Regions from separate parts of the Mesorhizobium sp. M0152 genome, predicted to be linked through region 2. Evidence: riboswitches for the same ligand, from Rfam matches in the RefSeq annotation. Region 2 holds a riboswitch; the other holds the start of a gene.

Region 1 (7,886 bases), on a different contig from region 2:
GTCATGGCCGCTGCCACGGCGGATTTCGCTGCGGGCGGAGGGCCTGTCCGGTCAGACCGATCCGGCTGACGACGCCGATCCGGTGGAACTGTTCAGCGCCGGCAAGGCGGCCGGCCAATTGCAGCCGAACGGAGGCGATCTCGATTATCTCGGCAGCTTCATCGATCTTGAGATCGATCCCGATGCCGTCGGCGGACGCGTGCTGCCGCCGTTCGATGCCAGCGGCGACGTCACGCTGAAAAACGGCGTTGCTCTGATCGGCACGCATGTGCAAAGCCTGCGCGGCCAGATGATCGAGATCCGCAACCTCGACCTGTCGTCGGGCACGGCGCGCGTCACCGTTTCGGGACCGCTGTCGGTCGATGCCGGGGGCCTCGTCGATGCCGATCTGATGATCAGAATCAAGGATCCGAAGGCGGTGGCATCGATCCTTGCTGGCGCCATACCCGAGCAGAAGAATGCGATCGAACAGGGTTTTTCCGCATTGGCCATGCTCGGCAACGCACCGTCGTTGCCGCTGAAGGTGGTCAAGGGCAAGGCGTCGCTCGGCTTCATCCCGCTGGGCAAGATCAAGCCGGTGGAATAGCGCTGCCATGGCCAGACCCGTGAAGCTGCTGAGTGTTGGCGCGCTGACGCTGGACACCATCTTGCGCGTCGAGACCCTGCCCGCCAATCAGGGGAAGTTCATCGCCTCCGACGGCATCCAGATCGCCTCGGGCATGGCGACCAGTGCTGCCTGCGCCGCGCATCGGCTGGGAGCCGAAGTGTCGTTGTGGGCAAGCGCCGGCGATGATCTGGTCGGCGACCATCTGGTTGCCGCGATCGAGGCCGAGGGCGTCGATTGCACTCATGTCCGCCGCGTTCCTGGCGCCCGCTCGGCACTGGCCTCGATCCTGGTAGATGCGCAAGGCGAACGCATCATCGTGCCTTTCTACGACAGGCTCGCGCAGGCCGATCCCGAGGCTCTACCGGTCGCCGATCTCTCCGCATTCGATGCCGTGCTGGTCGACGTGCGCTGGCCGGGTGCGGCTGCTCTTGCCCTGGAGGCGGCACGCGCCATCGGCCGGCCGGCGATCCTCGATGCCGACACCGCGCCGCGAGATGTGCTGGAGCAGTTGTTGCCGCTGGCATCGCACATCGTGGCCTCCGAGCCGGCGGCGCGCATTCTGTGCGGTCAGCACCTCGATCCACGCCTGACCTGCGAGGTGCTGGCCGGGCGCACCGATGCATTTGTCGCGGTGACCGGCGGCGCGGCGGGAAGCTGGTGGTTCGATCGAACGGCGGGAGCGTCCCGTCATGTCGCGGCGCCAAGGATCGAGGCAGTCGACACGCTGGCCGCCGGGGACGTCTTTCACGGCGCCTTTGCCGTCGGGCTGGCGGAAGGCCTGCCGGTGGAGCAGGCCTTGCGTTTTGCCAGTGCCGCCGCCGCGCTCAAATGCCTGCGCTTCGGCGGCAGGCTGGGCGCGCCAGACCGGACTGAGACGCTGGCGATGATGGAAAGCCACTGGCCAGCGAGCTAACGCCTGTCGCGCAAAAATGCGCAGCGGTTTTGCGATAACGACATGCATTAGAACAAGAACCCAAGCGCGTCGCATGAATCCGTTCAAACGCGACGCGCTTTAGGCGGGGAACACCTAGTTCTTTGCCGGATGCTCGACCGCCTGACGGCCGAAATCAGGCACGTCGATGTCCTGGCCGGCCTCGATGATCGAACGGCGTACGGCACGGGTGCGGGTGAACAGATCGAAGAGTTTTTCGCCGTCGCCCCAGCGGATTGCTCTTTGCAGGAACGCCAGGTCTTCCGAGAACCGCGCGAGCATTTCGAGGATGGCGTCCTTGTTGTGCAGGCATACATCCCGCCACATGGTCGGGTCGGATGCGGCGAGACGGGTGAAATCGCGAAAGCCGGAGGCGGAATACTTGATCACTTCAGTCTTGGTCACCGATTCCAGATCGTCGGCGGTGCCAACGATATTGTAGGCGATGATATGCGGCAGATGCGAGACGATGGCCAGCGTCATGTCATGGTGCTGCGGGTCCATCGTGTCGATATTGGCGCCACAGCGGCGCCAGAATTCCGACAGCTTCTCCAGCGCATCCGGGTCGGTCTCGGGCAACGGCGTGAAGATGCACCAGCGATTGTCGAACAAATCGGCGAATCCGGCATCCGGACCGGATTTCTCCGTACCCGCCAGCGGATGGCCGGGAATGAAATGGACGCCTGCCGGCACGTAGGGCTGCATCTGCGCGATGACCGATGCCTTGGTCGAGCCGACATCGGTGAGGATCGCGCCTTGCTTCAGCTCCGGCGCGATTTCCGCCGCCACAGCGCCGGACGAGCCGACTGGCACAGACACGATGATCAGATCCGCGTCGCGGGCCGCCTCTTTCGCATCGGTGGTGTAGGAGGAGCCAAGCTCGAGCTCCTTCGCCCGCATCAGCGTCGCGGCGCTGCGGGTCGAGATGGCGACGTGGCGGGCTAGGCCCTCGCGATGGATGACGCGGGCCAACGACGAGCCGATCAGGCCGATGCCTACCAGCGCGATCTTTTCGAACATCGGTGATGTCATGGCGTTCTAGCTTTTCAGGAATGTCGTGAGTGCGGCGACAACGCCGCGATTGGCCTCTTCGGTACCGACGGTCATGCGCAGCGCGTTGGGAAAGCCATAGCCGGAAACGCGCCGCAATATATAGCCGCGCGCCGTCAGATAATCGTCCGCCGCGGCTGCCGAATGCCTCTGGTCGTCGGGAAAATGGATGAGGATGAAATTGCCGACGCTGGGCGTCACCCGCAATCCGAGCTTGGTCAATTCCTCGCTCAGCCATGCCAGCCAGGTCTCGTTGTGCGCGACGCTGCGCTCGACATGGTCGCGATCGCGGATCGCCGCGATACCGGCTTCGATCGCCGTCGCGTTGACGTTGAACGGGCCGCGCACCCGGTTGATCGCGTCGACGATGCGCATCGGCGCATACATCCAGCCGATCCGCGCGCCGCCAAGCCCGATCTTGGAGAAGGTGCGGGTCATCACCACGTTTTCGGCGCTGCCGACCAGTTCGATGCCGGCCTCGTAATCGTTGCGGCGGACATATTCGGCGTAGGCGGCATCGAGCACCAGAAGCACGTTGCGCGGCAGGCCCGCATGCAGGCGACGCACTTCCTGGAACGGCACATAGGTGCCGGTCGGATTGTTGGGATTGGCGAGAAAGACGATCTTGGTGCGCGGCGTGACGGCGGCAAGCATCGCGTCGATGTCGGCTCGCTCGTCGGTCTCCTTGACCGCGACCGGCGTGGCGCCTGCCGACTGGATGTAGATCTTGTAGACCATGAAAGCATGTTCGGTGAAGATCGCCTCGTCGCCGGGCGAGAGATAGGTCTGCGCCAGCAGGCCGAGGATCTCGTCGGAACCGTTGGAACAGATGATGTTCTGCGCGTTGAGGCCATGCACCTCGGCGATCGCCTCGCGTAGCCGCCGGGCGGTGCCATCGGGATAGACGTCGAGCTTTCCGGCGACCTCGCGCGCGGCTTCGATCGCCTTGGGCGAGGGCCCGAGCGGATTCTCGTTCGACGACAGCTTGTACACCTTGGCGACGCCGGCGGGCGCGGCACTTTTGCCCGGCACATAGGCATCGATATCCATGATGCCCGCGCGCGGGGTTGGACGTGCCTTGTCCGGTATCTGGCTCATGTCGCAAAATCCGTCGAGAACGCTTCCGCAGGGAAGCCGCAGCGGAAATACAAGCCGTGACCGGCAATGTCGAGAGCTGGCGGTGAGGCCAGCCTCGGCATTGACGGCAAGGCGGGCGAGTTCTAGAAGGGCAGCATCAGTTCCGTGGTGATTTGGCCGGTCGGCTTGCAGCCACGTTAAACAATTCGCTAAAGGGCCGTTTGCGTGGACGTAACCGGCTTTGTGAAGGCAAATGCCGGTTTTTTGTTGTCCGCTGCCGGCCGGACGAACGCATCGGCGGCGATTTTCGCAGGGCAAGGTGCAGCAAGAGAGATGCGAATGGCCGCTCTGCGCGCTGGGAAGACCAACGAGGCCGACCAACCGTCGAGCCCGGTATTGCGCTTTGGGGCGGACAAGCCGCTGAAGCTGGACGCCGGCACGCTGCTGTCGCCATTCCAGATCGCCTACCAGACCTACGGTACGCTGAACGGCGCCCGCTCCAATGCCATCCTCGTCTGCCATGCGCTGACCGGCGACCAGCACGTCGCCAGCACCAATCCGGTGACCGGCAAACCCGGCTGGTGGGAAGTGCTGATCGGCCCCGGCAAGATCATCGACACCAATCGCTTCTTCGTCATCTGCTCCAACGTCATCGGCGGCTGTCTTGGCTCCACCGGTCCGGCCTCGACCAACCCCGTCACCGGCAAACCCTACGGGCTCGACCTGCCGGTCATCACCATCCGCGACATGGTGCGCGCGCAGCAGATGCTGATCGACCATTTCGGCATCGAAAAGCTGTTTTGCGTGCTCGGCGGCTCGATGGGCGGCATGCAGGTGCTGCAATGGGCGTCGAGCTATCCGGAGCGCGTCTTCTCGGCGCTGCCGATAGCCACTGGCGCCCGCCATTCCTCGCAGAACATCGCTTTCCACGAGGTCGGCCGGCAAGCCGTGATGGCCGACCCGGACTGGCATGCCGGCAAATATTTCGAACACGGCAAGCGCCCGGAAAAAGGGCTGGCGGTGGCGCGCATGGCCGCCCACATCACCTATCTTTCGGAAGCTGCCCTGCACCGCAAATTCGGCCGCAATTTGCAGGATCGCGAGGCGCTCACCTTCGGCTTCGACGCCGACTTCCAGATCGAAAGCTATCTGCGCCACCAAGGCATGACCTTCGTCGATCGTTTCGACGCCAACTCCTACCTCTATATGACGCGGTCGATGGACTATTTCGACCTCGCCGCCGACCATGGCGGCCTGTTGGCCGACGCCTTCGCCGGCACGAAAACCCGCTTCTGCCTGGTGTCCTTTACCTCGGATTGGCTGTTTCCGACCGAGGAGAGCCGCTCGATCGTGCATGCGCTCAACGCCGCCGGCGCATCGGTGTCCTTCGTCGAGATCGAGACCGATCGCGGCCATGACGCCTTCCTGCTCGACGAACCGGAACTGTTTGCCGCCATCAACGGCTTCATCGGCTCGGCCGCGAGGGCGAGAGGGCTAAGTCTATGATCCGGCAAAATCGGGCATCGTCCGAATTGGGAAAATGTGCCTGGCCAAGGAAAGAACCATGAGCGTCAACCGCGACCAGCGCGTCGACCTCGAAGTCGTCGCCAACCTCATCCCGCCGCGATCCCGCGTGCTCGATGTCGGCTCGGGCGATGGTTTGCTGCTCGAATTGCTGCAGGACACCAAGCAGGTCGACGGCCGCGGTCTTGAACTGTCGCAGCGCGGCGTCAACGAATGCGTGGCGCGCGGCCTCTCGGTCATTCAGGGAGATGCCGACAAGGACCTCCAATTCTATCCCGACAAGGGTTTTGATTTCGTCGTGCTGTCGCAGACCTTGCAGGCGACCCGCAATCCGAAACTGGTGCTCGACGAATTGCTCAGGATCGGCAACCGCGCCATCGTTTCCTTCCCCAATTTCGGGCATTGGCGGGTGCGCCTGTCGCTGTTCGTCAAGGGCCGCATGCCGGTGACCAAGGACCTGCCCTATTCCTGGTACGACACGCCCAACATCCATTTCTGCACCATCCGCGACTTCGTCAATCTGTGCGACGAGCTTGGCGCGACGGTGGAGAGGGCAACCGCGCTCGACGCCAACGGCCAGAAGATCGGCCTGTCGATGCCGTGGTGGTTCTGGAATTTCTTCGGCCAGCAGGCAGTGTTTTTGCTGAAGCGATAAAGCCTAGTCCTACTCCAGGATATCCGTGGCCTTGTGTGGATGTTCGACACCGTCGGCGAATACCACGTCAGCCTCGGAATTATCGGTCCGCAGCGATAATATCGCCTGGTAGGCTGGTGAATGGTACCAGCGGCGCGCATGCTGCCGAAGCCTCTTCAGCCGGCCTCGCAAGCGCAATCTGCCCCGGCGCCGGCCGCAAGGCGATTGCCCCAGACGTAGTAGGATTCCATGCGATCGCAGGCAGGGCCGGGCCGGCTTCGCGATGGCGTTCAGACGTCATCTATTGGCGAGGGTGTTGCAATTGAGGCGCTAGGCCCCGGAATCGTCATTTGGCGGCGGTTGGACGGCAGTGCGGCGGATGACATGAGCGGCGATTTTTTAGCGTCGAGGCGGATATGGCGAGGGGCCGAGAAAAGGGGAAGTCCAGGAAAAGGTGTGAAACGGTTTTTCCGGGAAAAGCGCGTAGCGCTTTCCCTAGGGAATTGCGTTGAAACAAAGAGTTAGAGCGGTTCACCGTTTCCGTGAAACAATGAACCTCCCATCTAGGCTGGTCGGGCCAAGAGGCTCAGCGGTCGAGTTCTGGGAAATACGGATCGGACAAGAACCGCCTGTCCCGCTCGCCCCGCAGGCAGTCGACGGGCGCGTCGGTGTCCACGGGGATGAACCCGGCCCTGTCCTGGATGCCGCTCACTTCGAGGATCAGCTTGCGCCGGATCGCCGTCGAGAATTCGGCGGCCGCGTAGATCGGCAGCACGAAGGAACCGGGCCCGCCGGTGACGCACTGCGCATAATACTGATCGAGATGGCTGAACGTGGGCGACGGATTGACCAGGATCGGCAGGCCGTTGATGACGATGCCCTTGGCGATTGCCGCGTCACGCGTCGTGGTGACCGGCGGCCCGATATTGTTCGGACCGTCGCCGGAAATATCGATAACGCTGCGATCGCCCTCGAAAGCCGTGCGATCGAAAAGCTTAGCGCCGAAGGCAAGCGCACCGGAGATCGAAGTGCCTCGGAAGCTCCTGAACGGCCGCGCCGCCACCTTGTCGGCGAAGGCGCCGGCGCTGTCGGCGCTGTCGACAATCTGCCAGCCGATGACGGCGTCGTCGCGCACCGTGCCGGCCCATTCGAAATAGGCGAGCGCGATGCGGCCAGTTTTGCCGGCGCGGACCGCCTGGATGAAATCGGGATGCCGCAGCGCCTCGACATAGCCGGCGCGCTGCAGGGCGAACTCCTTCTCGTCCATCGACAGGGAGATGTCGACCGCCAGCACCAGTTCGACATCGACGGCCAGCGCATCCGGCGGCGAGGCAACGGGGACTGCCTGGGCGCAGGCAAGACAGGCAAGCAGGCGCAGAGCATCAAGCATGGCCGACGCCGGGGTTGTTTCTCCTGCGGATATTCCCTCGCGATCACGGCAAAATAAAGCTTCGCGCCAGGGACCGGAACAATGGCTACGCCTTGCGGCGGGCAGCGGCGGGGGGCGGCTCGATGGCGCCGGCCCTGACGCGGACCGGTTTCAGCGCCGGCACGCCGGCATCCTTCACGATTGTAAAAGCGCGTGGAAAGAAATGATTGTTGTGCTGGCCGCGTCCGATGTTGAGCACCGCGGCTCCGGGCAGACGCTTCTCCAGCATCGACAACACCCGTCGCAGCGACGGCCCGTCGAACGCATCCAGGGCTTCGTCGATGATTATCCATTTTGGTTGCCGCAAGGCGAGCCTGGCGAAGGCGAGCGAGCGTTGTTCGTCATCGCCCAGCTCACGCTCCCAGCGCGCGGAGCGGTCGAGCGAGGACGACAGCCGTTGCAGGCCGACCTCGGCAAGAACCGCCGAAATCTCGGCATCGCTCGCCGGGTCGGGTCCATTCGGGTGATCGAGAACCTCGCGCAACGTACCGGTCGGGAAATACGGGACGCGAGGCACGAAGATGGGCGTTTCTCCCGCGGGCAGGCCGATTCGCCCGCTGCCCCATGGCCATAGGCCGGCAATGGCGCGGAAGAACAATGTCTTGCCGGCGCCGGGATCGCCGGTGATCATGAC
Region 2 (7,886 bases):
GTCATTCGCCTGCTGCCGCCGCTCACGGTCACCGACGCCGAGATCCACGAAGCTCTCAACCGCATCCGCGCCAGCGCCAAGGGCCTGGCGGAGGCGATCGCCTCCGCCGCCGCGAAGTAATCCCGGAAACATGCCGATGAGCCCTCGTCACTTCACCGATCTTTCCGCTGTTTCCGAAGGCGACCTGCGCTTCATGCTGGACGATGCCGTGGTGCGAAAGGCACGTCTAAAGGCCGGCGAGCGGACCAAGCCGCTCGAAGGCAAGGTGCTGGCCATGATCTTCGACAAGCCGTCGACGCGCACACGGGTCTCCTTCGACGTCGGCATGCGCCAGCTTGGCGGCGAGACCATCATGCTGACCGGCACCGAAATGCAGCTCGGCCGCTCCGAGACCATTGCCGACACTGCCAAGGTGCTGTCGCGCTACGTCGACGCGATCATGATCCGCACCACCTCGCATGAGCGGCTGCTCGAACTCACCGAGAACGCCACCGTTCCGGTCATCAACGGGCTGACTGACGACACCCATCCCTGCCAGCTGATGGCCGATATCATGACCTTCGAGGAGCATCGCGGCCCGGTTGCCGGCAAGACCATCGCCTGGACCGGCGACGGCAACAATGTGCTGCATTCGCTGCTCGAGGCCTCGGCGCGGTTCCGCTTCAACCTCAACGTCGCCGTGCCAGAAGGCAGCGAGCCGGCACAGAAGCATGTCGACTGGTCGCAGGCGCATGGCGGCAAGCTCTCATTCACCCGCTCGCCCGAGGAAGCCGTCGACCAGGCCGACTGCATCGTCACCGACTGCTGGGTGTCGATGGGCCAGGAGCACCGCGCCCGCGGCCACAACGTGTTCTCGCCTTATCAGGTCAATGCCAAACTGATGGCCAAGGCAAAGCCGGACGCGCTGTTCATGCATTGTTTGCCGGCGCATCGCGGCGAGGAAGTGACCGACGAGGTCATCGATGGCCCACATTCGGTGGTCTTCGACGAGGTCGAGAACCGGCTCCATGCGCAGAAGGCCGTGCTTGCCTGGTGTCTTGGCGCTTGAAGTGTCTTGGCGGTTGAAGTGTCTTGGCGCCTGAAGTGTCTGCGAGCTTGATCTGCGCGAGTGCGATGCCTATCTGCGCCGCATCACGCAAATCAAGCGCGTTTCGTCGCATGCTCCCGAGAGGGCGGCATGGCCGCGCCCTGGAGCCTTGTCATGTTGGAAACTTATCAAGTGACTGAACATCATCCCAAACTCGGCGAGTTCGGCTATGCCGGCGACGACCACGTCGTGCCCTTCGAGGTCGGTCCGCTCGACGTGCGCGGCCGTACCGTCCAACTCGGGCCGATGCTCGATGCCATTCTCGGCCGTCACGACTACCCCGAGCCGGTCGCCCGGCTGCTGGCGGAAGCCTGTGTTCTGACGGTACTGCTCGGTACCTCGCTCAAGTTCGAGGGCAAGTTCATCCTGCAGACCCGCACCGACGGGCCAGTCGACATGCTGGTCGCGGATTTCTCGACGCCCTCGGCGCTGCGGGCCTATGCGCGTTTCGACGCCGACCGGCTAGAGGCGTTGGTCGCAGCCGGCGAAACGTCTCAGCAGACGCTGCTCGGCAGCGGCGTGCTGGCACTGACCATTGATCAGGGTGCTCATACGCAGCGTTACCAGGGTATCGTCCAACTCGACGGCGAAACGCTGGAAGACGCGGCACGCACCTATTTCCGCCAATCGGAACAGATCCCGACGGATATCAGGCTCTCGGTCGCCAAGTTGTTGACGCCAAGCGTCGGCGGCGCGCGCGAACAGTGGCGCGCCGGCGGCATCCTGGCTCAGTTCCTGCCGCAGTCGCCCGAGCGCATGCGCATTCCGGACCTGCCGGGCGGCGACGGCGATCCGCGCGACGAGATCCACGACCCAGCCGACAATTCCTGGCAGGAATTGCTGGCCTTGCTCGGCACCATCGAGCCGACCGAACTGATCGATCCGACGATCGGCGCCGAGCGGCTGCTCTATCGTCTGTTCCACGAACATGGCGTACGCGTCTTCGGCGGCGTCCCCGTCACCGATCAATGCTCATGCTCCAGGGACAAGATCCGTGGCATCCTCGAGGGCTTTTCGGCGCAGGAGATCAAGGATAGCACCGAAGATGGCGGCATCCATGTCGCCTGCGAGTTCTGCTCGACGCAGTACGATTTCGACCCCGCGGAATTCGCGGCTCAATAAGCACCTTCCTTCTCCCCGTTCTGCGGGGAGAAGGTGCCCGGAGGGTGGATGAGGGGCGGCGCTGGTTTTTGGGCGATTGTCTCGCGTCCGCAGGCGCGGTTGTGCATTGGAGATGCCCCCGCGGTCCGATGCTGCCTCTCATTGTCCTGCCGGACATTTCTCGCCGTTAATGACGGGAGAAAAACGCTGTCGTCGGAGCCTTCGCCAACCGTTAATTCACCGTCCGCCGCTTGCCCGGCAGGTCCAGCGAGAAAGCGGGGATGGCGACGTCGAACGTCTCCCCGCGCTTGTTGCGCATCGTGTAGTGCCCGACCATGATACCTGACGGCGTCGGGAGCGGGCAGCCGGACGTGTATTGATAGCTGTCGCCGGGATTGAGCTCGGGCTGATCGCCGACCACGCCGGGGCCGCGCACCTCCTCGACCCGGCCGGTGCCGTCGGTGATGTGCCAATAGCGCGACAACAGTTGCACGAACTCGTCCGACTGGTTGTCGATCGTTATGTGGTAGCCCCAGACATAGCGGTTCTCCGAAGGATCCGAGCGATCCTCGAGGTAAAATGGCCTGACCTGCACTTCGATCTGGCGCGTGACGGCGCGATACATGAGCGGCTCCAAACAATCCAGGCGGAACTTTCGGCGCTCTCCGCGGTTCGGTCAACGGAGCGCGGCCTTTGTCGCCAACCCTGAGGGGGCAGGTGCCGACAAACAATGTCATTTAAGTGACACATGACAATGATGGTGTGCGCCAACCACCGCCGGGCGACTCGGGCGCTCTGTCGAACTGTCGAAAACGGCCCTGCGCGGGCCGGTTTTTGTGGAGTGACCGGATCTCGATGGAACTCGCTCTCATAGCCGCATCGCTTTCTACTGCTCTCATTGTCTTGAACATCGCCAGCATCGTGCTCGCCGCCTCGCGCCTGAGGCGACGCCACATCATGGCACCGCCGACCGGCAAGCCGATGCCGGTGTCGATCGTCGTGCCTTCGCGCGGCGTCGAGCCGTTTACGCGCGAGACGCTGCAACGCGCTTTCTCGCTCGACTGGCCACGCTACGAACTGATCTTCTGTGTCGCCCATGCCGACGATCCGGTGGTCAAACTGATCCGCGCCGCCACCGCCCGCTTTCCCGCCGTGCCCGCCCGCTTGCTGATCGGCAATGACCGCGTCAGCGCCAATCCCAAGCTCAACAATTGCGTCAAGGGATGGGAGGCGGCGCGCCACGACTGGGTTATCCTTGCCGATTCCAACGTGCTGATGCCGAGGGATTACGTCCAGCATCTGCTGGCGGCATGGGGGCCGGAAACCGGTCTTGTCTGCTCGACGCCGATCGGCTCCCGGCCCGACGGGTTCTGGGCCGATGTCGAATGCGCCTTCCTCAACACGCTGCAGGCCCGCTGGCAATATGCCGGCGAGGCGCTCGGCCTTGGCTTCGCGCAGGGCAAGAGCATGCTCTGGAACAAGCCGATGCTCGACGCCAATGGCGGCATCCGCGCGCTGGCGGCTGAGATCGCCGAGGACGCCGCCGCGACCAAACTGGTGAACGGCCTCGGCTTGCGCGTCAATCTCGTTTCCTCGCCGTTCGAGCAGCCGCTCGGCCGGCGCACGCTTGGCGAGATCTGGTCGCGCCAGGCCCGTTGGGCGCGACTGCGCCGCGTCACCTTCCCGCTCTTCTTCGCGCCCGAAATCCTGACCGGCGCCGCGGTGCCGCTGGTGCTTGCGCTGGTAGCGGCGGCGAGTGCCGGTTTCAGCCTGCCGCTGACCTTCGTCGCCGTGCTGGCGGCCTTCTATCTTCCGGAATGCGCCCTGGCTTGGGGCAAGGGCTGGCACCTGTCGCCGCGCATGATCGCGGCTATGATGATGCGCGACATGATCGTGCCGGGGATGTGGGCGCGCGGCTGGCTTGGCGGCGCCGTCGACTGGCGCGGCAACGCGATGACCATTGGCACCAAGGCCGCCGAACTGGAAGAGACGCCGTCGAGTGCCTGATGGCAGCCAGGCGCGCTACCTGGGCCGATCCTATATTGCGGCCTTCAACGCCTGTGCGATGTCTTCCAGAAGATCGTCGCTATCTTCCAGGCCGACCGACAGCCTGAGCGTACCCGGCCCGATGCCGAGTTCGGCCCGCGCCTCGTCGCTCAAATTCTTGTGCGTCGTTGTCGCTGGATGGGTGATCAGGCTCTTGGCGTCGCCGAGATTGTTGGAGATCAGCACGATGTCCAGCGCGTTCTGCAAGGCGAAGGCCGCCTGCTTGCCGCCCTTGACCTCGAGGCAGATCAGCGTCGAGCCGCCCGACATCTGCTTCCTGACGATATCGGCCTGCGGATGGTCGGCGCGGCCGGGATAGATGACGCGGGCAATCTGCGGCTGCTCGGCCAGGAAATCGGCGATCTTGCCGGCGCTCTCCGTCTGCTGGCGCACGCGCAGGGGCAGCGTCTCCAGGCCTTTCAACAGCGTCCAGGCATTGAAGGGGGACAGGCTCGGACCTGTGTGGCGGAAATAATCGTGCAAATTCTCATCGATCCACTTCTTGTCCGACAGGATCACGCCGCCCAGACAGCGGCCCTGGCCGTCAATGTGTTTGGTCGCCGAATAAACGACGATGTGCGCGCCGAGCTGCAGTGGCTTCTGCTGCAAGGGCGTGGCAAAGACATTGTCGACGACAAGCCGCGCGCCGATCGAATTGGCAAGCGCGGCGACGGCGGCGATGTCGACGACTTCCAGCGTCGGGTTGGTCGGGCTTTCCAGGAAGAACAGCTTGGTGTTGGGCCTGACCGCCTTTTCCCAGTTGGCGATGTCGGTGCCGTCGACCAGCGTGGCCTCGATGCCGTACCGCGGTGCCAGCGTCTCGACCACCCAGCGGCAGGAGCCGAACAGCGCGCGCGCCGCCACGATGTGGTCGCCAGCCTTGGCGCTGCACAGGAGCGCCGCCGTCACCGCCGCCATGCCGGAGGCCGTGGCGCGTGCATCCTCCGCGCCTTCCAGCGCGCACATGCGCTTCTCGAACATGTCGACGGTCGGATTGGCGTAGCGCGAATAGATGAAGCCCGGTTCCTCGCCCTTGAAGCGAGCTTCGGCGGCCTGCGCCGTTTCATAGACATAACCTTGGGTCAGGTACATCGCCTCGGAGGTTTCGCCGAAGCCGGAACGCAGGGTTCCGCCGTGCACGAGTGCGGTCTGAGGTTTCCAGTTACGCTTCTTGGTGCTCATTGTTTTGTTCCAGACACAAAAAAACCGGCCGCGAAAGTCGCAACCGGTCCATACGGCCTCGCGGCCCGACGGTCCTTTAGCGACTTGTTTAACGTGGCTGCAAGCCGACCGGCCAAATCACCACGGGATAACGACCCTTTAGACCCGCGCCACGCTTGCGTCAATTGTCGGCTTCATTAAGAGAGTTGTACCAAGCAGGTTCGGCAGAAGCGTTCCACGGTTTTGCGGCAGGGATCTGCGACAAGAAATCGCCCGGTCTTGGAGCAGGCGGCCTTTGCGGCAGACAGGCATTCTTCCCGATCAGGACATTTCGGCGCTGTTCCAGTCCGGCGCGCTGAAGTCGCCGCGCGCGCTCGATGCCGACCAGATCCAGCCGGCCAGCCTCGATCTGAGGCTTGGCGACAAGGCCTGGCGGGTGCGCGCTTCTTTCCTGCCCGGGCCCAACCACAAGGTGTCGGAAAAACTCGACCGGTTGAAGCTGCACGAGATCAGCCTCGCCGACGGCGCCGTGCTGGAAACCGGCTGCGTCTATATCGTGCCCCTGCTCGAAACCCTGGCGCTGCCGGCGAAGATTTCCGCCTCGGCCAATCCGAAGAGCTCGACCGGACGGCTAGACATCTTCACCCGTGTCATGACCGACCGCGGCCACGAGTTCGACAAGATCGCCGCCGGCTACCATGGCCCGCTGTACCTCGAAGTCAGCCCGCGCACCTTCCCGATCGTTGCGCGCACTGGCTCGCGCCTGTCGCAGATACGCTTCCGCACCGGCAACGCGCTCTTGTCGGAGGCCGAACTGAGCGAGTTGCATCGCGCCGAGATGCTTGTCGCCACCGAGCCGCCGAACATCTCCGGCGGCGGCATCGCGCTGTCGATCGACCTCAAAGGCGATCAAAGCGGGCTGGTCGGCTATCGCGGCAAGCATCACACCGGCCTCGTCGACGTCGACAAGCGCGCAGCACAGGAGGTCGTCGATTTCTGGGAGCCGATCCACAAGAGCGGCGCCGGCGAATTGGTGCTCGACCCGGACGAGTTCTACATCCTGGTCAGCCAGGAGGCGGTGCATGTGCCCCCGCTTTACGCCGCTGAGATGACACCCTTCGATCCATTGGTCGGCGAGTTTCGCGTTCACTACGCCGGTTTCTTCGATCCAGGCTTCGGTCACTCGGCGGCTGGCGGTACCGGCAGCCGGGCGGTGCTCGAAGTGCGCAGCCATGAAGTGCCGTTCATTCTCGATCATGGCCAGATCGTCGGCCGGCTGGTCTACGAACACATGCTGAAACGGCCACAGGCGCTCTATGGCACCGATCTCGGCTCCAACTACCAGGCGCAGGGCCTGAAATTGTCGAAGCATTTTCGCGCCGCGCGCTGAACGTCGATTCCAGTCAGGCAAAATACTTGCCTGTCATGGCGGGCCATGCTTGGCTGCCGTTGCCGGCCTCGACATGACGGCACTCAAGGGGAACAAGAAGATGCAGATTTCGAAATGGATCCTGTCGGGGGCGGCGGCCGCCATGCTGGCGCTCGGTGCCGGCTCGCTGTCGGCCGAGGCGGCGGAAAAAATCAAGATCGGCACCGAGGGCGCCTATCCGCCGTTCAACACCATCACGTCGGACGGCAAGGTCGTCGGCTTCGATATCGACATCGCAAACGCCCTGTGCGCGCAGATGAAGGTCGAGTGCGAAATCGTCACGCAGGACTGGGACGGCATCATTCCCGCCCTGCAGGCCAAGAAGTTCGATGCCATCATCGCCTCGATGAGCATCACCGAGGAGCGCAAGAAGCAGGTCGCCTTTACCCACAAATACTATACGACACCGCTCTCGCTCGTCGCCCTGAAGAACAGCGACATCGCCTCGACCGAACCGGCGGCACTCGCCGGTAAGACGGTCGGCGCACAGGCTTCGACAACACAGGCCAACTACGCCCAGGACGTCTATGGCAAGGCAGGCGCCGAGGCGAAGCTCTACCCGACCCAGGAAGAGGCGATCACCGATCTCCAGAACGGCCGCCTCGACGCCGTCCTCTCGGACAAGTTCGTGCTGATGGACTGGATGAAGAAGGCGAGCGACGGCTGCTGCAAGATGGTCGGCGACGTCAAGGGCACGGAGACCGAAGCCGGCATCGCCGTGCGCCTGGAAGACACCGCGCTGCGCGACAAGCTGAACGCGGCCATCGACGCCATCGTCGCTGACGGCACCTACAAGAAAATCCAGGCCAAGTATTTCGACTTCGACATCTATTGAGAAACTGCCGATCTCCCCGCGAGTGGGGAGATCGCCCCATCACAGCGCCTTCACCGCCACCTTCACCGGCTGCTCGATCTCAAGCGGGTTGCGCAGCGGCAGGCCGAAATCCGTGGCTTCGATCTCGAAAACGTCGCCGGCTTCGGTCTTGATACCGTCGGCGAAGGACAGCGTCGCGGTGCCGAACATGTGCACATGCACGTCGCCCGGCTGGCGGAAGGCCGAAT

What was found. A riboswitch is a leader RNA that binds a small molecule or an ion and turns the genes downstream of it on or off. The one in region 2 is predicted to bind S-adenosylmethionine.
Region 1: it holds a riboswitch for S-adenosylmethionine, as region 2 does, so the genes downstream of both, metX (homoserine O-acetyltransferase MetX) here and NKJ26_RS25925 (O-succinylhomoserine sulfhydrylase) in region 2, are expected to answer to the same signal.

What each region holds. Positions count from the first base shown of each region.
Region 1 covers NZ_JAMYTH010000034.1:8,323-16,208, reverse strand. The annotation lists gene NKJ26_RS26055 (DUF2125 domain-containing protein) at 1-586, shown strand, start outside; gene NKJ26_RS26050 (sugar kinase) at 594-1,520, shown strand; gene NKJ26_RS26045 (prephenate/arogenate dehydrogenase family protein) at 1,635-2,570, opposite strand; gene hisC (histidinol-phosphate transaminase) at 2,577-3,686, opposite strand; SAM riboswitch at 3,821-3,898, shown strand; gene metX (homoserine O-acetyltransferase MetX) at 4,005-5,171, shown strand; gene metW (methionine biosynthesis protein MetW) at 5,230-5,844, shown strand; partial or broken gene NKJ26_RS26025 (DUF1330 domain-containing protein) at 5,854-5,991, opposite strand; gene NKJ26_RS26020 (DUF1194 domain-containing protein) at 6,410-7,213, opposite strand; gene NKJ26_RS26015 (ABC transporter ATP-binding protein/permease) at 7,299-7,886, opposite strand, start outside.
Region 2 covers NZ_JAMYTH010000033.1:54,833-62,718, reverse strand. The annotation lists gene NKJ26_RS25950 (aspartate aminotransferase family protein) at 1-120, shown strand, start outside; gene argF (ornithine carbamoyltransferase) at 137-1,048, shown strand; gene NKJ26_RS25940 (Hsp33 family molecular chaperone) at 1,178-2,209, shown strand; gene apaG (Co2+/Mg2+ efflux facilitator ApaG/CorD) at 2,421-2,813, opposite strand; gene NKJ26_RS25930 (ceramide glucosyltransferase) at 3,044-4,195, shown strand; gene NKJ26_RS25925 (O-succinylhomoserine sulfhydrylase) at 4,226-5,416, opposite strand; SAM riboswitch at 5,473-5,550, opposite strand; gene NKJ26_RS25920 (2'-deoxycytidine 5'-triphosphate deaminase) at 5,691-6,785, shown strand; gene NKJ26_RS25915 (ABC transporter substrate-binding protein) at 6,886-7,659, shown strand; gene araD1 (AraD1 family protein) at 7,699-7,886, opposite strand, start outside.